DNA from 2 places in the Fodinibius sp. GM108 genome. Region 1 is predicted to be linked to the other one. Evidence: riboswitches for the same ligand, from Rfam matches in the RefSeq annotation. Region 1 holds a riboswitch; the other holds the start of a gene.
What was found. Region 1 has a riboswitch for cobalamin ahead of ACT3ID_RS07660 (TonB-dependent receptor plug domain-containing protein). Riboswitches for the same ligand answer to the same signal wherever they lie in the genome.
Positions count from the first base shown of each region.

Region 2: it holds a riboswitch for cobalamin, as region 1 does, so the genes downstream of both, metE (5-methyltetrahydropteroyltriglutamate--homocysteine S-methyltransferase) here and ACT3ID_RS07660 (TonB-dependent receptor plug domain-containing protein) in region 1, are expected to answer to the same signal.

Region 1 is NZ_JBYEIR010000003.1:387,630-399,865, reverse strand. It holds gene ACT3ID_RS07670 (iron chelate uptake ABC transporter family permease subunit) at 1-944, shown strand, start outside; gene ACT3ID_RS07665 (ABC transporter ATP-binding protein) at 944-1,987, shown strand; cobalamin riboswitch at 2,870-3,088, shown strand; gene ACT3ID_RS07660 (TonB-dependent receptor plug domain-containing protein) at 3,216-5,402, shown strand; gene ACT3ID_RS07655 (C1orf53 family protein) at 5,414-5,602, shown strand; gene ACT3ID_RS07650 (bifunctional adenosylcobinamide kinase/adenosylcobinamide-phosphate guanylyltransferase) at 5,602-6,111, shown strand; gene cobT (nicotinate-nucleotide--dimethylbenzimidazole phosphoribosyltransferase) at 6,115-7,164, shown strand; gene ACT3ID_RS07640 (adenosylcobinamide-GDP ribazoletransferase) at 7,161-7,919, shown strand; gene cobC (alpha-ribazole phosphatase) at 7,904-8,470, shown strand; gene ACT3ID_RS07630 (Dph6-related ATP pyrophosphatase) at 8,467-9,201, shown strand; gene ACT3ID_RS07625 (vitamin B12-dependent ribonucleotide reductase) at 9,648-12,236, shown strand, end outside.
Region 2 is NZ_JBYEIR010000001.1:115,908-128,143, reverse strand. It holds gene metE (5-methyltetrahydropteroyltriglutamate--homocysteine S-methyltransferase) at 1-1,074, opposite strand, end outside; cobalamin riboswitch at 1,207-1,421, opposite strand; gene ACT3ID_RS00600 (MarC family protein) at 1,541-2,137, opposite strand; gene ACT3ID_RS00595 (Gfo/Idh/MocA family protein) at 2,384-3,712, opposite strand; gene ACT3ID_RS00590 (RagB/SusD family nutrient uptake outer membrane protein) at 3,762-5,294, opposite strand; gene ACT3ID_RS00585 (SusC/RagA family TonB-linked outer membrane protein) at 5,310-8,225, opposite strand; gene ACT3ID_RS00580 (SIS domain-containing protein) at 8,436-9,620, shown strand; gene ACT3ID_RS00575 (1-phosphofructokinase family hexose kinase) at 9,620-10,546, shown strand; gene ACT3ID_RS00570 (carbohydrate kinase family protein) at 10,549-11,529, shown strand; gene ACT3ID_RS00565 (class II fructose-bisphosphate aldolase) at 11,513-12,236, shown strand, end outside.

The DNA.
Region 1 (12,236 bases):
TCAATGATATTGTTCAGGTTTTGATGGGCGGAGAGGCAGAGCGAGGTTCCTGGCAAAAAATTGTGATTAATATCCGCATACCCCGGGCGGTAACCGCTATCTTGGCCGGCAGTGCATTGTCAGTGAGCGGGCTGTTAATGCAGACGCTGTTTCGCAATCCGCTGGCGGGTCCGTCAGTGCTGGGGATTACTGCGGGTGCTAGCCTTGGCGTTGCCATCGTGATGTTAGCTGCCGGTACCATTACCAGCATATTTGCCATCCAGCAGCTTTCGGCGATGGGCAGCTGGCTGATTGTGATTGCGGCAAGTCTCGGATCGGCGGCCGTGCTACTGCTCATCTTGCTGATCTCCATCAAAGTACGGGATAATGTGACGCTGCTTATCATTGGACTGATGATCGGTAATCTTACCATCGCGCTTGTGAGTATTTGGCAGTATTTTAGTCAGCCCGAGCAGATACAGGACTACCTGATATGGACTTTCGGCAGCCTCAGCGGTGTGCCGCTCAGCCAACTATGGATTTTGGCAATAGTAGCTATTGTGGGCACGGTTATCGCTTTTGTGCTTGTGAAGCCGCTAAACGGGTTGCTGCTCGGGGAGAATTACGCTCGAAGTATGGGGCTTTCCGTTTTTTCGGCACGTATCTGGATTATTGTAGCTACAAGTATTCTGGCCGGCGGCATAACCGCTTTTTGTGGCCCCATCGGTTTTGTAGGGATCGCCGTGCCGCACCTGACGCGATCGCTCCTCGGAACCAACGAGCACCGCGTTCTTATTCCCGGCACGTTGCTCATGGGAGCATTGCTGCTACTTGCTTGCGATATCATTGCGCAAGTTCCCGGTACGACGACAACACTGCCGATAAGCGCCGTCACCTCCATGATTGGTTCGCCGGTGGTTATCTGGGTGATCATTCAACGCAAAAATCTGCAGGCATCATTTTGATGGATAATACGTCGATCATATCGACCAATAATTTGGAGATAGGATTTCCTGCCCGCAGCGGAATGAAGTCTGCTACCGTTGTGGCATCAAATATCGATGTGGCACTAAATGGTGGTGAAATTGTATGTTTGCTGGGTCCGAACGGCTCGGGAAAATCGACCCTCATCCGTACGCTTTCGAATTTGCATGCTCCCCTGGGTGGAAACATCCAATTGGATGGAGAAAACCTGAATCAGTTTTCGAACAAGCAGATCGCGCAAAAGATCAGCACGGTTTTAACCGATCGGTTGACAATTGGAAATTTAAGTGTTTATGAGCTGGTCGCCTTTGGGCGTTCTCCATATACAGGCTGGTTTGGTTCTCTGACAAAACAGGATGAAGAAATAGTTAAGTGGGCAATTGAATCGACCGGGATTGAGCAGTTTGTAGAGCGAGATGTGCTTCGCCTCAGCGACGGTGAGCGACAAAAGGTGATGATTGCACGGGCACTGGCGCAGAATACGTCTACGATTTTACTGGATGAGCCAACGGCCCACCTGGATCTGCCGAATCGGGTAGAAATCATTAGGTTGCTGCGAAAGCTTGCACACGATACGCAAAAAGGAATTTTGCTTTCGACACATGAGTTGGATTTGGCACTGAAGGCCGCCGATACGCTGTGGCTCATTAATCGAAAAGGGGAGGTAACTACCGGTACCCCCGAAGACTTGGTGCTGGATGGGACGTTCGAGTCGGTATTTGAGCGTGATAGTTTTGACTTCGATCGGAGTACCGGCTCATTTAAGCTGCATCAACCAACGAAAGCCCCAATCTATCTTACCGGTGATACCGTAGGTGTATTTTGGACGCGTCGGGCTCTCGAACGGGAAGGGCACAGGGTTACGGAATCCAATGGGACAGATCTGCAAATTGATACGCAATATATAGGTGATCATTTTGAATGGAAGGTTACAAATGGCGATGTAGATTTTTCTTGCACTTCTATTAAAGAATTGATCGGATTTCTTCGTAAGAATGTCGCGACAAGAGAATCAGTAGATTAAATGATCTAGAGCTTTCAATAAATCTTATCTACATCTTATATAACATTTAAATTTCAAAGCTTGATAAAGCCTTGTTTGTACTCATGTGAGGAAATCGAAGGGAGTTCAGGACCAGCGGCTGAAAACCCAACAACTTAATGTCTATGGTAAATTATTTGGCCTCCCTTTTGTCTTGATACAAAAGGGACTAAAAAATCAAGGCTGAAGAATTGTGTACACCGCTTCAGCCTACAGGATGCGCGGATTTTGATGGTCCTTTTCCTTGAGTACATGATTATGAGATAGTTACCGGTATAAAATCCACACCCGCATCCTTTTTCTTCAGCACACAATTCTTAGGCCGGGCTAAAAACCGTAAATCAGAAACACAAAATGCACCTGACTTCTAATTAACTTATCTAGGTGAGGTGTGGAAAGGGCGATGGGACGGAGCGTTCAGAAATAAATGGGGAACGACGTGCCAATAACAACGAAGGTTCCGAAGCATGAGAAAACGTTGAGATTTCAGAAAGTAAAACATCTACATTTATTTCCGCTCCGGACGAGCCCGTGCGCCGAGACTCCGAGTGATTCGGAGTGAGTTTTACTGCACCTTTTGCCTGTCCCGAACTTTTTCGGGGCTCATTAAAAAGGTGCAAAAGAAAGAGTCCATGATAGACAGAACAACATTTACAATTCTTTAGTCATCGAAGTCTTTGAATAGTTTTCCTAGTGCTTTCTCAACCTAGTTTTACTGGTTCCGACTGGAGGTCGACGGTATATTATGGCGAAGTATTTCCCATAAAAACCTGTGGTCATCCGTTCAATCAGCCTTATCCGCGTCCAACTACCGCATGCTAAAAAATCATACTCTGCCATTTTGATTTAATAATAACTCCGCCTATTTTCGGGGCGTGCATAGGTTCCGCCAGCTGGCGGATTAAAACGGGAATCCGGTGCCTCATTCTTCAAAATTTTAAAGAGTGAGAATTCCGGAGCATTCCCCGATGCTGTGAGTTCCAATAACTTTTGATCTTTCTTTAACCACTGTTCCAAAAGCGGGACGGGAAGGTCGTCAAAAGCGGGACAAGCCAGAAGACCTGCCAATGCACAGCATTCGTAGCTTTCGGGAGAAAAGCGAAGAATAAATATAGTTCCTGTACCAGGACATATTTATCCCTTCCATTTTTGATGTCCCAAAGGTACGAATGATGAATAAATCATCATTTGTAACCTAAATATTCACAACATGAAACTTATCAAATCAACTCTTTCAGGGTTATTAGCTCTAGTAGCTTTTCTTTGGATCTGTTCACCTGTATATGCTCAACAAAGTGATTTTACTGTAGATACAACCATTTATGAGATGGATGAGATAATTATAAGTGCCAGTAAATATGAGCAGTCGCCGGAGTCGGTCGGGCGAAACATTACCGTCATTTCTCAAGAAGAAATTGAAAATTCTATTTATAACAATGTGAGTGAACTGTTGCATCAGCAGCAAAGCATTCACATGGTTGGTGCAGACCAAACACCTGGTTCTCTTCAGCAGGGTTTTATCCGGAATGCTAACTCCAACCACTCTATTGTCATGATTGACGGTGTGCGTATCAGTGATCCCTCCACGACAGGTAACGGTTTCGATCTTTCCGAGCTATCTCTTGCCGGTATTCAGCGGATTGAAATTGTCCGGGGTTCCCACAGTACTATTTACGGATCTTCGGCAATTGGTGGTGTTGTCAATATTATTACAGAGGGTAAAGGAGCCGAAGGTTTGAATGTAAATATTGGAACTGAACATGGTGTCTTTGGTGAAGATACATATGCGACAAATAACAGTCTTTCAACAAACTATACCTCAGAATCAGGTATGTATGCCAACTTTGGAGTGGATCAGCGATACACGAATGGCATAGATGCGACGGTTGATACAACCGCAGGCGGTGGTTTTAATCCCCAAGACGAAGATGGATTTCGGAAGTTTGACCTGTACGGAAAGTTAGGATACAGCAGTTCAGGTTTCGATATTTATGGCTCGTACCGACGTGCCGATCAGCGAGTTGAACTTGATCAGGGTGCTTTTGAAGATGATGATAACGCCCGGCAAAACTACGACCGTGATCTGTTCAACTATGGCATTAGCACAGAACTCAGCGATCAAATTGCGCTTGATTTTGAAGGAGCATATTCAACCCTGAATCGGGATTTTGTTAATGATTCATCGATTGTTGATGAGCAGGGTAACTACGACGGTACGTATACTGAAACTATTGGAGATGGTACCCTTTTGGAAAATAAACTGTCGGGTGTTTTTTCCGTTGATGAGGCCAGAATTGTTGTTGGACTTGAAAACAGCCAGCAGACGATGAACTCTCGCAGTTACACATACAGCAGAAGTCAGTTTGGAGTATTTGAATCGACTACCGATCTCGATTCATTGGATCTGAAAGAGACGATCAACAGCATTTTCTTGCATTCTGATTTAAACGGTACGCTGCTGGATGAAAGTCTCAATGCTTTTTCTTTGGTATTAGGAGGCCGGTATGCAAGCCACAACAGGTTTGGGTCTCATGTTACATATGAAATGAATCCGCGAGTACAGCTATCTTCTTCGGCTATGATTTACGGAGCAATAACAACGGGTTTTAATGCCCCTTCGCTATACCAGCTACATTCGCCAGATCAGGCATTTAATGCCTATACTAACCGAGGGAATGATGAGCTAAATCCTGAGGAGTCAATTTCTTACGAGCTGGGATGGAAACAGAACATCAACAATTCGGTTCGTTTTGAATTTTCATTGTTCAGAACTGATGTTGAAAATGTAATTGAATACGTGTACCTCTGGAATGGAGATAAGTCAGTTTCTGGTCTTAATGGCCAAGATTATCTGGGTGATACTTATATCAATATAGCCGAACAGCAAGTTAACGGAATAGAACTTGGCGTTAATGTTCAGGCTATTTCTAATCTTTCCATATCCGGTAATCTAAGCTATACTAATTCCGAAAGTACTTTTGAACCCGGTGATATTGATGAGTCCTATACCGGTGGAAATCATGTACAGATTTTTGAAAGTGGTGTCTTTGTGGATGAGGAGCAGCAGGTTGATGGTCTTACTCGACGTCCCAGCGTTTCTGCCAATGTACAGATAGATTATCTGCCAGGTACCAATTGGAAGGTTGGACTTTCATCTCAATTTGTTGGCAATCGCGATGATATATTTTATAGTGCGGATCTTGGCCCTTATGGCGCGCTTGACCGATCAGAATTGAGTAACTATAACGTGACGGATGTGAGCCTGCAATATCGTGTCAATCGAAATATCAGGCTAATGGCGAAGATTAAAAATGTATTTGATACTGATTACCAGGAAATCAGAGGCTATAAAACCCGTGGTCGAGGAGCTTTCCTGAAAGCATCAGTATCTTTATAGTTATTAACACTATGACTGATGAGAAGTCAGTGAGAAGGTCGTCCAGATGTTCTCAGAAATTTAAAGAAGGAATCGATTATTACATCGATAAAAGGGGCAATTTTGTTTTTACTGCCCAATATCTCAAAAGTCGGGGGACGTGCTGCAAAAATGGTTGCAGGCACTGTCCCTTTGGCTTTAACAAAGAAAAAGAGGAATAATGATCTACCTGATTACCGGGGGTAAACGCTCAGGAAAAAGCAGCCATGCTCAGGAGGTTGCCTTATCACTCAGTGATTCGCCTGTTTACGTTGCAACGGCCCGCATTTGGGATGATGATTTTGAGCAGCGCGTGGAGCGTCATAAAGAGGACCGAGACGATCGGTGGACAAGCATCGAAACGGAGAAAGAGTTGGGCTCCCTTGATCTTGAAAGAAAAGTAGCGGTAATAGATTGTATAACATTATGGCTCACCAATTTTTTTACGGATACCAATCAAGATGTCGAACAGTCAAAAATGCTTGCAAAACAAGAGTTAAAATCATTGTTCCGAAAAGATGCTACCCTGATTATTGTAACCAATGAAATCGGTATGGGGACTCATGCTCAAACGGAAAGCGGAAGGAAATTTACGGATCTGCAGGGGTGGATGAACCAGTATATAGCTCGCGAAGCAGATAAGGTTATCCTTATGGTATCCGGAATCCCCGTTACTGTAAAAGAGGATTAAATAATGCCATTGGATTTTAATATATCTTCCGTTGACAAAAGCCTAAGGGAGAATCTACAGCAAAAAATTGATAACAAGACCAAGCCCGTTGGTGCATTGGGAATGCTCGAAGATATTGCTCTGCGAATAGGGCTGATCCAGCAGCAATTAAATCCGGTGCTGTTAAAGCCTGTACTGGCCGTGTTTGCAGGCGATCACGGTATTGCGAACGAAGGCATTGTGAATGCCTATCCCCAAAAAGTAACGGCTCAGATGGTTAAGAATATGATAAGCGGAGGTGCGGCTGTTAATGTGTTTTGTAAAACTCATGATGTTACACCTAAAATTATTGATGCAGGGATTGCATTAGACTTAGAGCCTGATGAAAAACTCATCAACCGAAAAATTGATTATGGAACCCATAATTATGTGAACAGGCCGGCTATGAGTCATGCCCAATGCCTGCAGGCAATTGAGGAAGGGGCAAAGCTCATTGATCAATGGCATAACGATGGCACAAATATTATTGGTTTTGGTGATATGGGCATTGGCAATACGTCTTCTGCTTCAATAATTACTAGTTTTATGACTGGAAAATCGATTGAAGATTGTACCGGTAAGGGAGCGGGGCTGAATGAAAATGGAGTCAGGAAGAAAGCTGATATTTTGAGTGAAGCTGTCGAGAAGCATCAAATTTCGGATGATCCCGTATCGGTTTTAAAAACCTTCGGTGGATTTGAGATTGCAATGATTGCGGGTGGAATACTTCGGGCCGCTGAGCATCAAATGATTATCCTTGCTGATGGATTTATTGTTACGGCTGCTCTTTTAATTGCCCATGCTCTGCATGATGAGATATTAGATTATGTGGTGTTTGCCCATGAGTCTGGTGAAAGAGGACATCGCTTACAGCTGGAATACCTGGGAGGGGATCCCATCCTGCAGTTAAATATGAGGCTGGGGGAGGGAACGGGAGCAGCCATGGCCTACCCTGTGGTTAAATCCGCTGTTAATTTCCTCAATGATATGGCATCATTTGAAGATGCGAATATTTCACGCGGAGGGGGAAAATGAAGAAAGAGCTGCAAATATTTTTGACTGCTGTCATGTTCTTTACAAAAATTCCGTGCCCTTCTTGGATAGATCATTCCGCAGAATACCTTAACAAAAGCAGCCGGTATTTTTCACTCGTGGGAATCATCGTAGGAGGAGTGGGGGGCGGTGTTTTTTATCTGTCCAATTTCATCTTTCCGCATTCTGTCTCAGTCGTCTTAAGTATGCTGGCGACAATCTGGCTGACAGGAGCATTTCACGAAGACGGGCTTGCCGACATGTTTGATGGTTTTGGAGGTGGATGGACGAAAGAAAAGATTCTTGAAATAATGAAAGACTCCCGAATCGGTACATTTGGTGTGGCAGGGCTGACAGGCATGCTGGCCTTGAAGTTTGTGAGTTTAAATGCATTGCCTGCATTCGCCATCCCTCTCATCCTGATCACCGGACATTCACTGAGTCGCTTTTTAGCGTCCACACTTGTCCTTACACATCAGTATGCCCGGATTGATAATGCAAAAGCAAAGCCTGTGGCCAAAGAAATGTCGATTACCTCGGTCGTGATAAGCGCCTTTTTTGGATTTCTGCCGCTTGCATTTTTTAACAGCTTATGGGTTGGCCTGACAATTCTACCCGTCCTTATTGTCCATTTTTATCTGGGGTCTTTCTATAAGAAGTGGATCGGGGGCTTCACGGGGGATTGCAGCGGGGCATCCCAGCAGCTAACAGAGATAACTTTCTATCTTTCGGTATTGGGTTTATGGAAATTTATTTAATCAGACATACAAGTGTCAATGTAGATTCGGGTGTCTGCTACGGGCAGTCAGATCTGGAACTATCCGAAAATTTTTTTCAGGAAAGCCAGGAAGTTGTTTCGAAGTTGCCAGTAAGTATAAGTAAGGCGGTCGTTTACAGCAGTCCGCTAAAGCGCTGCCGCAAACTCGCAGCCGAACTGACAACAGAAAAAATTTATTTCGATGATCGGCTGAAGGAGCTGGATTTTGGGAAATGGGAGCGGAAAAAATGGAGTGAAATCAATTCTGATCGTCTTCAAGAGTGGATGAAAAATTTTGTGCAGGTATCATGTCCGGATGGAGAATCCTATTTAGACTTGAAGGAGCGTGTTGTTGAATGGTGGGATGAGATTACCGAAAAAGATTATGAAAACGTAATTGTAATAACTCATGCAGGAGTAATACGAAGTCTACTGAGTTATATACTGGATATCCCCTACAAAAAAAGCTTTCGACTGTCGATCGATCAGGGACATATTTCTGCAATATCCGTTGACGATCAGAAACTTTCAGTTAAATTTATTAATCGATGAAAAAAGTTCTTTTTAACTGGAGCGGCGGAAAAGATTCTTCGCTGTGCTTATATAAACTTTTGCAAGATGAAGAATATGAAGTTTGTCGTCTTTTAACATCTGTCAATGAAGAAAAGGGGCGGGTTTCCATGCATGGAACTCGTGAGGCTCTGCTGCAAAATCAGGCGAAAAAAATAAACATTCCGCTGGATTGTGTAATGCTTCCGGACCAAATAGATATGGCTGAGTATGATCAATTAATGAAAAAGGCATTGCAGTCCTATAGCAAAGAAGAAATCTATTATTGTGCATTTGGCGATATTTTTCTGGATAATTTACGGACTTATCGCGAAAAGAGGCTGGCGGAGATAAATATGCAAGCCCTGTTTCCACTGTGGAAACAATCAACGGAAAAGTTGTCACGGCAGTTTATTGATCTGGGATTCAAAGCCGTTATTTCTTCTGTCGATGGAAGCAAGTTAGATAAATCATTTGTTGGCCGGGAATATGGTCACACTTTCTTAGAAGACCTGCCTGAAGATGTAGATCCCTGTGGAGAGAATGGTGAATTTCATTCCTTTGTTTATGATGGGCCAATCTTTGAGGCACCCGTTTTATTTGAGAAGGGCAGAGTAGTGCAAAAAACCTATAATCCGACAAAAGATGAAGGTCATTCCTTTTCTGATGATAACTCAGAAAAGGAATCTTCTTTTTCCTATTGGTTCATCGATTTACATCCTGTTACTAAGTGATATTTTCCAATTTTTTAGGAAGGAGAAAATCTTAATTGCTATGTTCAAAAGCTGGTTTAAAGCATTCTAACATACATTTATGGTTTTTTAAGTATGAAAAAGCGGGATTTTATGATCCAATTTATCAACGAATGGAGCAGTTAACAATCAATCATTTTTTCGGTGTTTTTACAAAGCTGAAGCCCTTTTTGATTTTACTCTAAAGACGACCAAAAAAGTTATCCACATTTACTTTCTTGTTTTAATGATTATCTGTTCTAAAGCTGCTTCAAAACTTCTTCTCAATTGTGGATAACTTGGCCCTTTTGTGGAAAAGTATTTGGCGTTTTTACTTGCCCCAAAGTACTAGTCCTTTATATTTAATTGAAGAAAAATAGAGATCATCTGAAATCGTTTTAGGTAGTCAAACCAGAAATTATTAATAGTCAAGTAACCGGAGATATTATATGAAATTTACTCGCTTTTATACTCAGGAAGAATGGGATACTCCTTATGGTGATATGGAGTTTGAAACCAGAAAATCGGAGATAAAAAACCCCGACGGCTCCATGGTTTTTTCCATGGATGCATTAATTGTACCCGAATCCTGGTCGCAGGTATCTACTGACGTAATAGCGCAGAAATATTTCCGAAAAGCGGGTGTTCCTAAAATCACAAAAAAGGTAAAAGAGAAGGGAGTGCCCAAATGGCTTCAGCGTTCCGAACCTGATGAAGAAGCGATGAAAGAGGAAGGGTATGAGGAGGACGAGTTTTATGGCGGCGAAGATGACAGTCGTCAGGTGTTTCATCGTTTGGCCGGTTGCTGGACATATTGGGGATGGAAGCATGACTACTTCGATTCAGAAAAACAGGCAAAGATTTTTTACGATGAGCTGTGCTATATGCTGGCTAATCAAATGGCGGCTCCCAACAGTCCCCAGTGGTTTAATACTGGTTTGCACTGGGCGTATGGTATCAACGGCCCATCACAGGGACATTATTATGTGGATGGCAAGACGGGCGAATTGACAAGGTCAGATGATGCTTATTCGCATCCGCAACCGCATGCATGCTTTATCCAGAGCATTGATGACAATCTGGTTAATGAAGGCGGTATTATGGACCTGTGGGTTCGAGAGGCACGTCTGTTCAAATATGGATCGGGTACAGGAAGTAACTTCTCTAAAGTCCGGGGCGAAGGAGAACCCCTAAGCGGTGGCGGTAAATCCTCTGGTTTAATGAGTTTCCTTAAGATTGGCGACAAAGCAGCTGGTGCTATTAAATCCGGCGGAACAACACGTCGCGCAGCAAAGATGGTGACGCTGGATCTCGATCATCCCGATATTGAGGAATATGTGAACTGGAAAGTCCGTGAGGAGCAAAAAGTTGCTTCCATGGTTGCGGGATCCAAAATTCTTGAAAAGCATCTCAAAAAGATAATCAAGCTCTGCAACAAGCCTATTGAAATTGACGGGCGTACATTCAACGGCGCGGTGAGTCGCGATCCCCTGAAAAACAAGGAGCTTGGTAAGGCGATAAAAGAAGCCAAGCAGGATCAGGTGCCGCTGAATTATATCGAGCGAGTTGTGCAGCTGGCGGCGCAGGGCTACACCGACCTCGAATTTGAAACGTATAATACTGATTGGGATTCAGAAGCTTATCGTACCGTTAGTGGGCAGAATTCAAATAACTCGGTTCGCATCCCCAACAAGTTTATGAAGGCCGTTAAGGAAGATGGCGAATGGGATCTGTATTGGAGAACCGAGAAGCGAAAAGCCAAAGAAGAAGGTCGTGAGCCAAAGCCGTGCAAAACAATGCCGGCACGCGATCTGTGGGATCAGATAGCTAATGCCGCTTGGGCATGTGCGGATCCGGGCGCACAGTATCATGACACTATTAATGAGTGGCACACGTGTCCGAATGACGGACCGATCAACGGAAGTAATCCGTGCTCGGAATATATGTTCCTTGACAACACGGCTTGTAACCTGGCATCGCTGAACCTGATGAAATATTTCAAGACCGATGAGTGTCAGGAGTTTGATGTAGAATCGCTGCGCAACGCTTCACGCATATGGACGGTCGTGCTTGAGATTTCAGTATTGATGGCGCAGTTCCCGTCCAAAGAAATTGCCGAGCGCTCTTATAAGTATCGTACACTGGGACTTGGATTTGCAAATCTCGGTGCTGCGCTGATGGTTCAGGGTGTGCCATATGATAGTGATGAAGGCTGTGCGATTGCGGGTGGATTGATGAGCATTATCCACATGAATGCGTATAAGACCAGCGCCGAGATGGCCAAAGAGCTTGGTCCGTTTGAGCGTTTCGAAGCCAATAAGGAGCCGATGCTCAAGGTTGTCCGTAACCACAAGCTGGCGGCTTATAATGTGGATCCCGAAGAGTATGAGGATCTTACTGTAAAACCAATGGGCATTGATGCTAATGAATGTCCCGAAAACCTGTTGAAAGCGGCTCGAAAAGATTCTGACGAGGCCGTTGAAATGGGTGAAAAGCATGGATATCGCAATGCACAGGTAACGGTCATTGCCCCAACGGGTACTATCGGTCTTGTGATGGATTGTGACACAACCGGTATTGAACCCGATTTTGCACTGGTCAAATTTAAGAAGTTGGCCGGGGGCGGATATTTCAAGATCATTAATCAGTGTGTACCCAAGGCACTACAGAATCTTGGATACAGCCCCAAAGAGCGTCAGGCAATCATCAATTATGCTAAAGGACATGGCACATTGGATGGCTGCCCGCATATTAATGAGGAGAGTCTCCGCGAGAAAGGTTTCGGCGATAAGCAGTTCGAGGCTATCGAAGAGGCACTGCCCAGCAGCTTTGAGATCAAGTTTGCCTTCAACCAGTGGACGCTGGGCGAAGAGTTCTGTAAAGAAGAGCTTGGTCTCTCCGAAGAGCAGCTGGGTAATCCGCAGTTTGATATGCTCAAGCATCTTGGATTTTCAAAAGAGGAGATCCAGGAGGCTAATGATTATGTCTGCGGTACGATGACCGTTGAAGGTGCTCCTCACCTGAAAGATGAGCATCTG
Region 2 (12,236 bases), on a different contig from region 1:
TACTTCGGCCGGTAGTGCGGTTTCATCGTTTTCCTGTTCCAGATCCACGGGACAGTGAAGCAGGGAACAGGACGGGGCAATCATAAGCCGGTCATTATCCAACTGGGACTTCGCTTTCTCAATAGTTTCAGCTGCTTTTTGGAGGTCGGTCTTCCAAATATTTCGTCCGTCAATGATTCCGAGAGAGAGTAATTTCTGATCATCAATTTCACGCAACATGCTGTCTAGTTGACCGGGGGCTTCCAGCAAATCAATGTGCAAAGCTTCAACCGGCAGGCTGCAGGCCAGGTCAGTATTTTCTCCCAGTCCTTCAAAATAGGTTGTCAGAAGAAGTTTTAAATCGTTCAGATCTTCATCTAAAACATCAAATGCTTTCCGAAAAGCATCTTTCGCTTTTTCCTCGGTATTGAGCGCTAAAAAAGGTTCTTCAATCTGTACCCATTCAACGCCCATACTCTGGAGTTTAGACAATATTTCTCGATAGACGGGAAGTATGTTCTCCAGCAAATCCAGACGATGGAAATTTTCCGGAGCGTCTTTTTCTTTTCCAAGCAACAGAAAACTTACGGGGCCGATAAGCACCGGTTTTGTAATGATGCCTACCGACTTGGCTTCCTCATATTCATCAAAAATTTTCGATGACAAGCACTGAAAATCCTGATTCGGCGAAAATTCGGGGACGATGTAATGATAATTGGTATTAAACCACTTGGTCATCTCCATCGCCGCTATATCATGGGTCTCATCCTGCAGCCCCCGTGCCATGGCAAAGTATGTATCGATCGGATAGCTGTATATCTTGTTATCTTCTTCCTGAAACAGTTCCGAATATCGATCTGGTATAGCCCCGACCATCATGGCTGTATCGAGCACTTGATCATATAAAGAAAAATCGTTTGAGGGAATCAGGTCGATGCCGGCGTTCTTTTGGGCGGTCCAATGCATTACCTTGAGGGCCGAAACCGAATCATCCAGTTCTGATTTGTCGATCTCTCCCTTCCAGTACTGCTCTACTACCTTTTTTAAATCTCTGTTGATACCTATCCGCGGATATCCAAGATTATGAGTAAACATATTTTTTCCGTTTTAGCTTAAGATTATGAGGAGGGAAGCTAAAACGTTGAGAAGACAGAACTATCAGAAGTATCAAGCTAAATCGGCTATAATTGCCTGCCTTTTCAACAACGCCTTAACTCCCGAAGGCCTCGTTTACTTGATTTAAAGGCAGGTCTCCTGACTTACCGACTAGCCCTTTGAACCTTCCCGTCCGCCAGCTGGCAGACAGTGGCAATACAAAGGATATTTCGGATTACAGTTGCGGGAACAGTTCCGGACTTTCTCTTTTACAGAGAGCACCGGATTCCCTTTTCACCCCGTCCCGAAAGCCTTCGGGACGGGACACCTCTAAATCTATTCTTCAAGAAAACAGCTCACGCCTTTATTGTCAATGAATACTTTTCCACAAATAGCAGAAGTTTTCAACAATGGAGCATTAAATGAGAGATCCAATTTGGGATGATTCAACCAGTAGAGCACATTTTTAGCTTCCAATCCTGATAATTCCGTCATAAACGAACTGAATAGCCAAAGCAGCAAGTATAACTCCCAAAAAACGTCTCAAAATTTCATCACCGGTTTTGCCTATTATTTTTTTGAGATATTTTGATAAAAGCATGAGGATAAGCGTTAAAAGAAGTATCGTTATTATTGCCACTACAACACTTATATCCGCACTCACTGTATTTGCTTTTGAAAACATAAGAATAGACAGTGTTAATCCACCGGGACCAGCAAGAAGAGGAATAGTCATAGGAAAAACAGAAATATCCTTCTTTTTGGTAGTTGTCGTATATTCTACTTTCTCTGTAATCATATTAAAAGCCGTATAAAACAGTAACAATCCACCTGCTATTCTTAGTGAATTTATATCGATCCCAAGCTGATCTAATAGCGGTTCTCCATAGTTCCCAAATATAATTAGTAGCAGAACTGATATAAGTACCGTTTTAAAAGCCATTTTCCGCCGATGCTTTACTTCATCCTCCGGAACAAGGGAATGAAATACCAAGGCAGCCCCAATTGGATCAGTGATTACAAAGAATCCTGTAAGGGCGTTTAAATATATAGAAAGATCCATGATAGCTTATTGATAAAATTTTAAAGAGTCCTTAAAAGTAACTTTTAACTGAAGATGAGGCTATTTTAAAAATTCAGAATAATAACAAGTCATCATCTTATCAAAGACAGGTTTTTAGCTGGCAATCAGTTTTATGCTTTAGCTGGTTAGCTAAATAAAATAATCCCCTGTCAATCTTGACAGGGGATTACTATTCTGATGGTTATATGAGGCTAACCAAAATATAAATTCATGTACGTAGACTATCTAATAAAGACCATTCGGATCAAATATGCGTTTGTTATCAATCCACTGTCCGCTCGTAAAATCCGGAAATTCGACAGGTTCTCCACCCAGCGAAATAGATCGTTCTGATAACGGAAATATCGCACTCCAGGCGGCCGCATCATAGACATCCTGCGGGGTTTGTGTGTTGTTTTTAACCGACTCTACAAAAGCGTTGCGTACAAAATAGTCCATGCCTCCATGTCCGGATCCTTCCGCCTCTCTTTCGTAGCGTTTCCATAGATCGGCATCAAATTCATCCTGATATTTATCAAACTCTTCCCAGCTGTGAGGATCACTGCGACCTCGGATATGCACAGCGTCCCGCTCCATTTGCCAAATACCATTTGTGCCCTGTGCCCGGAATCCAAGCGAGTAGGGACGTGGAAGCGTAGTGTCCAGTGTCACAATTATTGTTTCTTCATTGGCAGTGGTTATTGTAGTAGTAATTATGTCGCCGGTTTGCCAATCTACATCTGCATTGGGATGATCTTCGCCGCCATAATGTTTAATATGGCTTTCAAGTCCTTTTGCTTTCGTGGCATTTGAACTTAGCTTCACAAATCGGTTTCCGCGGTTGATATCCAGCCAGTGGGCAACGGGACCGATTCCATGGGTGGGATAATGATCTCCATTTCTTTTCGTGTAGTGCTTTGTCCGCCAGCTCGATACACTTCCCGTACCGGGACCAAATTCCAAATCTTCATTGAAAATAAAAGGAGTAAGATCATGCTGATAACCACAACGGGCATGGATCATTTCTCCGAATAAGCCCTCGCGTACCATATTTAAAACGGCCATCACATCCCGACGGTAGCAGACGTTTTCGAGCATCATACAGGGCATTCCGGTACGTTCAGAAGTTTCAATCAGCTCCCAGCAGTCTTCTATCGTCAAGGCAGCCGGAACCTCAACACCGGCATATTTTCCATTTTCCATAGCTGCTACGGCCTGGCGGGTGTGATACACCCAGGGAGAGGATATAATCACGCCGTCAAGATCATCTCGCTCACATAAATCCTTATATTCCTCTTCTTTGGAATAGCCATCCGGACGATCCTGTCCGGCTTCTTCAACTGTATCAAGAGCTCTTTTAAGATTTTCTTCATCGGGATCTAAAATAGCGGCCACCTTTACATCGTCTCTGTTCAAGATTCCTCTCAGGTGGCTGCTTCCCCGCGCTCCAACTCCTAAAAAGCCTAACGTAACTGTTCTGTCATCCCTGCCTTTCGTTATTGAAAAAGGACTCAACGATAAGCCAAGACCTGCAAGAGCAGAGGTTTTTATAAAATCCTTTCTGTTGTAATTCATATATCAGTTTTCACATTTGATTAATATGAGCTCTACCGACTGCCTAAGATTACGGATTTTGCTTTAAATTCTCATTCAACTCTATTTCATTTTCCGGAATATAGAAGACAACCCGAGGATCATCAGGCTGAATGGTCTGTGTTGCTTCACCAGTTTGCAGATGAGTGCCGGGATAATTTCTGTCTAATGATCTGTTATTCCTGAATACATCAAATTTTCTATGTCCCTCAAATGCAAACTCCAATCTCCTTTCTTCCAGCACTACATCCAAGACACTATCATGATTCTTTAAATCGCCAACTGAATAAAGCTCATTTCCTTCCAGACCAGCTCGTTCACGGATTCTATTCACATCCTCAATTGCAAGCTGATCATTACCCAGTTTAGCATTGGCTTCAGCTCTGTTAAGATACATTTCAGCAAGACGTAAAATAACGGGAGAGCTTAACGATACAATACCCTGCTGGAAACTAAATTTATTCACATAGTAAATGGGATAATCATTTCTTTCCTGTAAAATTGGATCTCCGTTCTCATCAGTTTCAATATTTCCTTCATCATCACGCACATACTGAGGATCTATAAATGAATGCCTTGCATCATCTTCATAACGACCCAAAGCATCCCTATAAGACTCAGAGGCATACATTTCGCCCCACCCGACACCGTTTTCTCCTTTCAAGTACATAGAACCAATATTCCCATAACCTTTATCATCCTCTTCGGTAAACTTGATAGCAAAAATTGTTTCCGGATTATTTTCATTGGTAATCGTAAAATATTCCCGGAAGGTTTCTGTATCTATCAGGCTATATCTCTGTGAATCAATAACTCGCTCTGCATAGTCAATAGCCTGCTCATTGTTTTCCATATATAAATGTACTCTGGAAAGTAAGGCATATGCCACTTCCTTAGATGCATAGCTACTACTTTTTGGAGTATTCATCAAATCAGCCGCCTGTTCTAAATCTGAAACGATAAAATCATAGACTTCGGCCACTGTTGCTCTTTCGGGCTCTTTATCAACATCAGTATAATCTACAATAGGGATACCCAGGTTCTGATCGGGATTCTGAGAATATGGTCTGCCAAAATTATTCACTAGTTGAAAATGCACTAAGGCTCTCAAAAACAGGTTTTCCCCTTTAAGTTGTTTTAGTTCTGCCGAAGCATCATCTTCAATTGCATCAATCACTCGATTGGCACCCTGTATCATGGAATAGCCTTCACGCCATAGATTTTCGGCATTAAACATATTTGGCGTATGCCCATAATTATATGCATAAAACAAGGGATCTGTGGTTGTACCACTCAATGAGACATTATCGCTGGGAAACTCATTCATGTAAAACAGATGTTTCACATAATAGTAGTAGCCGTCTCCTATAAAACCCTGATAATTGCCTCTTGTCGCAGCCTCCAAGCCTTGTACAGTATTTAATGCCTCTTCGTTAGATTCTCCATCATATGGAGTGGTATTAATATCGCATCCACTGATAAGGATTAACACCATCCCGATTACAGCCGTAAACTTCCATCGTAATGCATTCATAGATCGAGTATATTTTTTAGTCGTAAACATAGGTTACACCTGTTTTTATAATCCTAATTCAAGCCCGATTAAATATTTTTTGCTGATTGGATACTTCGTACCAGCAGTACCCCCAACTCCAACCTGGGGATCCATGCCGGAGAATGAGGTGAAAGTCACGAGATTATCTCCCTTTACATAAAATCTTGCAGACCGTATTCCCAAATTAGATGTCCATTCAGCAGGCAGATTATAAGACAACGAAACGTTACGAAGCCTTAAATAAGAACCATCTTCCAGATATCGCGACGATGGCCGGTTAGAATTTTTGTTGCCACCAAATTCCGGCTTTGGATGTGTTGCCTCATCACCAGGTTCTTGCCACCTGCTCCACTCATCTTTTAGCACCATCGCATTATAGGTTACATAAGCACCATCTGAATCAAACAGTTGACGAGCGCTATGATATATATCATTGCCATAAACAAAGTTGAAAAAAGCGTTTAACCGAAATCCTTTATACTCAAGTGTATTTCCAAAACCACCCGTGAATTCTGGTGTTGCCGATCCAACGGGCATCAGAGTGGCTTCGCTGTAGTTATTGGTTACATCTTCTGAAACCACGTTTCCATCTTCATCTTTCTCCTGGACAACCCACAGCGGATCGCCGGTTTCCGGATCTACACCGGCCCAATTTCTCATGTACCAAGTACGAAGATCATAACCTTCCATAATCCTCTGATTGCCATTGGGGATATCTTCGCCATCATTGAGTGATATTACCTCGTTGTTATTAAAGGATATGTTCAAATCAGTTGTCCAGTTGATTTCTCCCTCTATATTAGCCGAGTTTATGCCAATCTCTATTCCGTTATTTCGTACAGAACCTATATTTCGGGTGATGCTTTCAATACCACTTGTCCCCGGAAGCCTTACATTCTGCAGTAAGTCTTCATTTGTTTTCCGATAGAACTCAAAGGTAAGATCAACTCGTTCAAAGAACCCCACTTCGACACCCAGATTGGCCATCTTGGCTACCTCCCAGGTAAGTTCGGGATTTTCCAGGCGCTCAGGACGACTGGCTGGCTCACCTGCATATTGCAGTGAATAGGTATAAAGTCCGCTGGAAAGGTAATTGCCTATCTCGGCATTACCTGTAGTGCCGTAACTTGCCCTTACTTTAAGATTTGTTATCGGCTCTATTGAATCCATAAAAGATTCATTACTGACAATCCAGGATCCGCCCAGGGAATAGAAGTTTCCATACCGATTGTCTCGGCCAAAGCGAGAGGATCCATCAATACGATACGATCCTTTTAAGAAATATGTATTGTCATAATCGTAGGTCAGCTGTGATAGACCGGACACAAACTTACTGTCAGACTTATAACCTCCGATAGAAAATGCCTCTGCAGATACGTCCAGTATCTCCAAGCCGGAAAAAATGCCTATTCCGGTACCTCCCATTCCATCGGCATAGTTAAACTCATATTCAAAACCTAATACTCCACTTAAATTGTGGGGGCCATATTCTCTGTCAAAATTCAACAAGTTTGAGCTCAGAAATGAACTGTTTTGAGAATAGAAGTTATAGAGTTCTCCATCATTGGTACTTCCAGCAGAAGTTTGTGGATCAGAAAAATTCTCGGATCGGGAGGTTGAATATGTAATCCGATTTGTTGAAGAAGCATAAATCCAATCCGCAAACATATATTCCGCACGGACATTCGCAGTCAGCTGCTTGCTATTGCTGTTATTATAATTGTATTGTAACGGATACAGGAAATTATTTTGATCTCTGCCGATCCAATCACTTTCCTTGCCTGTTCGCAAGTTACCTTCTTCATCATACGGCTCATCCCAGGGCATATTGGTATAAGATTCATATAGTGCACCCGTGGGATTATTGACGTCTGTTGTATAACGTCCCGATAGTTGCGCATTTACGCTAAAATCATCTCTGAAATCATGATCAATATTTGCCCTGCCACTAAACCGTTCATAGCCAGTTGATACAAGCGTTCCTTCCTCATTGTAATAATTGCCGGAAATATAGAAAGTAGTCTGCTCATCTCCACCGGAAGCAGAAGCCTCATACTTACTTGTCATTCCAGTGCGAAAAGCCAGGTCCTGCCAATTCGTATCTATATTCTGGTATTCACTCTCTAAGTTCGGATTGCCGATCTGCTGATGATAATCGTAGAGCTCCTCAGAATTCATTATCTCGAAATTACCATTAGATCGTTCATTCCAACCGACAGTGCTGCTGATATTTATTTGTGTATCACCTCTGCTGCCAGATTTAGTTTGAACCACTATAACACCATTAGCCGCCCTTGAGCCATATAAAGATGTTGCTGATGCATCTTTTAGCACGTTTATTGATTCTACATCGTTTGGATCAAAAGTGCCTCCGATAACACCATCTACTACATAAAGTGGCTCAGCTCCAGCTGAAATTGACCCGGTGCCGCGAACTCTGACCTCGGTATTTGATCCGGGTTCACCGGATGAACTCGTAACAAAAACACCTGAGGCTTTACCCTGTAAGGCTTCAGTAGCAGATGTTGTCGTAACGTCATTTAGCTCATCACCAGATACTTGCACCACAGAACTTGAGCTCTCTTCCTTGGATTGCTGGGTATATCCCATAACCAAAACCTCACCAAGCGCTTCCGTAGCTTCGACAAGCTGTACATCTATTTGCTCCCTGCCATCTATTTCAATCTCTTTCGTTTCGAAACCAACAAAAGAAAACACAAGGGTAGCATCGGAACTTGTTACAATTTCATATTCTCCTTCAGAGTCAGTCGATGTACCCGCATTTGTTGATTTTACAGATACATTAACACCAGGAAGGGCCATACCATCAGAAGCTGCGGTAACTTTACCTTGAACTGTTACATTTTGTGCTTTTAATACCTCCACCCACAAAAGCAACATAACAAAAGACAATATCCCAACACTCACTTTTCTAAACATAATAATAAGCTTTTTATCCTTTTATTGAACGAAAACGTAACATATTTGCTTTCATTTTATGATCTGTCCAATAAATTAAAATAAAAATAATGAAATGCAAGAATTAAATTTTCATTTTGTTTCTTAATGCTTTTTATGGTTTATTTCGTAATAGAGTTTATAATGTGAGTTTTTGTATTTTTCGCTTAATCATAATTACAACCAGATTTTATGGCTACATTATATAAGCATTCTGATGCTGGCGATAGCACGATTGGACAGCACACTGCAAATGAAATCTCTCAACAACCAAAGACGTGGAAGACTACGTATAAAAAAATTCGAGAAAACAGTGAGAAGCTGAATCTATTTTTTGAGGAAGTAAATGATAGTAGCGCCTTTAACGTCGTATTAACAGGTGCCGGCTCATCAGCCTATATTGGAGATGTAGCGAAATCAACCTGGAAAAAATTCTTTAAAAATAATGGATCAGCTATTCCCACTACCGACCTGGTTACTCACTTTGAAGAAAATGTGAATACTGATGAGCCTTTGTTATTGATTTCTTTTGCCCGGTCAGGGAATAGTCCCGAAAGCAAAGCTACCATCCAAATTGCTGATGAGCTTTGTGATGAAGTTTATCATCTCATCATAACATGTAATCCGAAAGGCAAGCTAGCCCAATTAAGTGGAAACCAAAATACTTTCGTTTTCTTGCTTCCTTCTGAAGCTGAGGATCAAAGTCTTGTTATGACAAACAGCTTTACCAGTATGACCCTGGCAGCTATGCTTATCCCCAGGCTTATCACAGGTACAGACAAAGAAGCCTTAGAGCAACAAGTTCATATCCTTTCGGAATATGGCAAGTCTTTTATAAATCAGTTCAGTGAGCTTCTTTATAATATTGCCCAAGAAAATTTCAACAAAATTGTGTTTTTGGGAAGTGGTAATAAATTAGGGATAGCCCGCGAATCGCATCTCAAGGTGCAGGAATTAACGAATGGAAAGGTGATAGGTAAATATGATTCTTTCCTTGGTTTCAGGCATGGTCCAAAGGCTATTATAGATAGTCAAACACTATTGGTTTATCTCATGTCTAATCAAAGTAGGATACACCGATACGAGCGTGATTTAATTACTCAAATTCAAAGTCACGATATCGGACTTACCACGCTTTCCGTCTCGGAGCAGCCGTATGATTTCATCAATACTGACTATACAATAACCATTCATGAAGAGTCACAAATTGATGATGATCTGTGGTCTTTGCCCTGCATCATACCGGCGCAAATTATTGGATTTTATAAATCTCTTGCTCTCGATTACGATCCGGATAACCCATCACCCAATGGAACTATCTCTCGTGTTGTGAAGGGCGTAAAAATTTATAAGGATGCACCTCAAAAACAAGCATAATGATTCTCTCCGTTTGTGCCAATCCCTCTGTTGATTCTTTCTGGTCGATCGACTCTATCCATAAAGGTACAACGAACAGATCTACAGGTGAATCTTTTTTTCCGGGCGGAAAAGGCATTCATGTAGCCTTTGCGCTTCATGAACTGGATCAATCTGTGCAATTACTCGGCGTGTGGGGCGGCCCAACAGGCCAATGGCTTAAAGAGCAATGCCAGAAAAGAAATATCGAAACCATAGGTCCTGATGTAAAAAGTTGGACAAGAGTCTGTATCACTAACCAGACCTCCTCTGACTGGAATGATACAGAGCTGCTTGGCAGCGGTCCCACTATCGGACAACAACATATCAATACTTTCAATACTGCCTTTCAACAGGCTGTATCAAATCAAAAAATTGAGGCGATAACTGTTAGTGGATCAGTGACTGACGGAATGGATGAAAATATTTATCACGACTTGGTAGTACAATGTCAGGCTAAAGAAATACCTGTTTTTTTAGATGCTTCCGGAGCTTTGCTTGAAAATGCACTTCCGGCTCATCCCTATGCCATTCATATCAACCGGCATGAGGGTAAAGAGCTTTGCAGAAAAGATGATCCAATAGAAATCGTCCGCTGGCTCAGCAACTACTGTTCAGTGGCCGCCGTAACAGACGGGGCAAAAGGGCTTTATCTGCTTACAAATGGAGAGCTTCTGCACGCTTCGTGTCATCTGGATCCCTCAGATATTTATAGCACCGTCGGCTCAGGAGACTGCCTGCTTGCCGGACTTTGCCTGGCTACCCTGACTTCCGAAGAACCCGGTGAATGGGCAAGCCTTGCCACAGCCTGCGGAAGTGCTAACTGTATTCACCCCGATTTGGGCATGATATCAAAAGAAGATATATCAAAGTTGAAAGACAAGGTAAAAATAGAGAAGGTGACGTAACAATGGCAGACAACGCTACTTCTGGTCCGCTTTTGGTTATTGGTGAACTCAATATGGATCTAATCCTGAACGGTGTCGAATCTTTCCCCGAACTGGAAAAAGAAAAGCTGGCCGATGACTTTACTTTCACACTGGGAAGCTCTTCAGCTATTTTTGCTGCCAATATTGCACGACTTGGCACTCCAACCATCTTCTGCGGCATGATTGGTCGAGACAACTTTGGCGACACGGTGCTGCAACTGTTGCGCGATTTCAAGGTGGATACATCATTCATTGCTATCTCAGACCAATACAAAACAGGACTTACAGTCATCATTAGCCAGCAAAATGGGCGGGCGATGGTTACTTATCCCGGTGCAATGAAAAGATTTGGATTACCCGATATTCCCGATCAGGCTTTTAACAAAGCCCATCACCTGCATATATCTTCCATTTTCATGCAGCCGGAAATCAAAAAGAATCTGCCCCAAATTGTTAAAAAGGCAAAGAAAAACGGAATGAGCGTTTCTCTGGATACGCAATGGGATCCCGATGAACAATGGGATCTGAATATTAAAAAACTAGTGTCGGAACTGGACTTCTTCCTCCCCAATGAGGATGAATTCTTAGCTATTACTCAAAGTGAAAATCTTGAAGAAGGGATAAGCAAGTTGCAACCTCATCTGGCTGAGGCAGCCGTAATTGTTAAGCAGGGTAAAGAAGGGGCAACCTATTTCACCAAAGATCATACCCAGCATATATCCGGATATATAAATGATAAACCGGTAGATGCAATAGGAGCGGGAGACAGTTTTAATGCAGGACTCATCCACAGATTTCTTAAAGGCGATAGTATAGAACGGTGTATTCGCTTTGGAAATATTACCGGAGCAGTTTCTACTACCAGATCTGGTGGTACGGCCGCTATTCGAAATCTAAAAACCGTGAAAAAAACTGCACGTGACGAACTTTCAATAAATGATATCAATGACTTTACAGAATAAATTTTCCGAACTGCAGCAAAAAAATAAGGCTCTGTTAGCCATCAATTTTTACAACTTTGAAACTCTGTCAGCCACGCTCAAAGCTGCAGCTGCACAGAATACGCCGGTCATTTTACAATCTACCAGGCGGACTTTAGAGTATTTGGGACTTGAAGTAACAAGCAAGCTTGCAAGGGCGGCTATCCGTCAATACGACGTAGAAGCCTGGCTGCATCTGGACCACGCCCAAGACCTTAACCTTATACAGCGCGCTCTTGATGCCGGCTATGACTCTGTAATGATTGACGCAAGCGAAGAACCTATTGATGTAAATATTGAGAAGAGCCAAAAAGTGGTAAAAATGGCCGAGCCCTATGGAGCCAATGTGGAAGCTGAGTTAGGCTATATTGCCAAACTTGGTCAATCTAAAGAAGACGTTTCTTTTACCCAGCCCGATGAGGCCCAGTCTTTTGTAGATGCAACTGGCGTTAATGCTTTGGCTGTGGCTATCGGTTCGGCACATGGCTTTTATGATAAAGAACCAGAACTCGATATTGATCTCCTCAGAAAAATTCATGAAGCTACTCCGGCAGCACTAGTGCTCCATGGCGGATCAGGCATCCCGGATACACAAATACAGGCAGCCATTCAAAACGGTATTCGAAAAATTAACCTGGCTACTGAAGTTAAAAATGGTTTTATGAATACACTTAGAAAAGAGTTGCCAA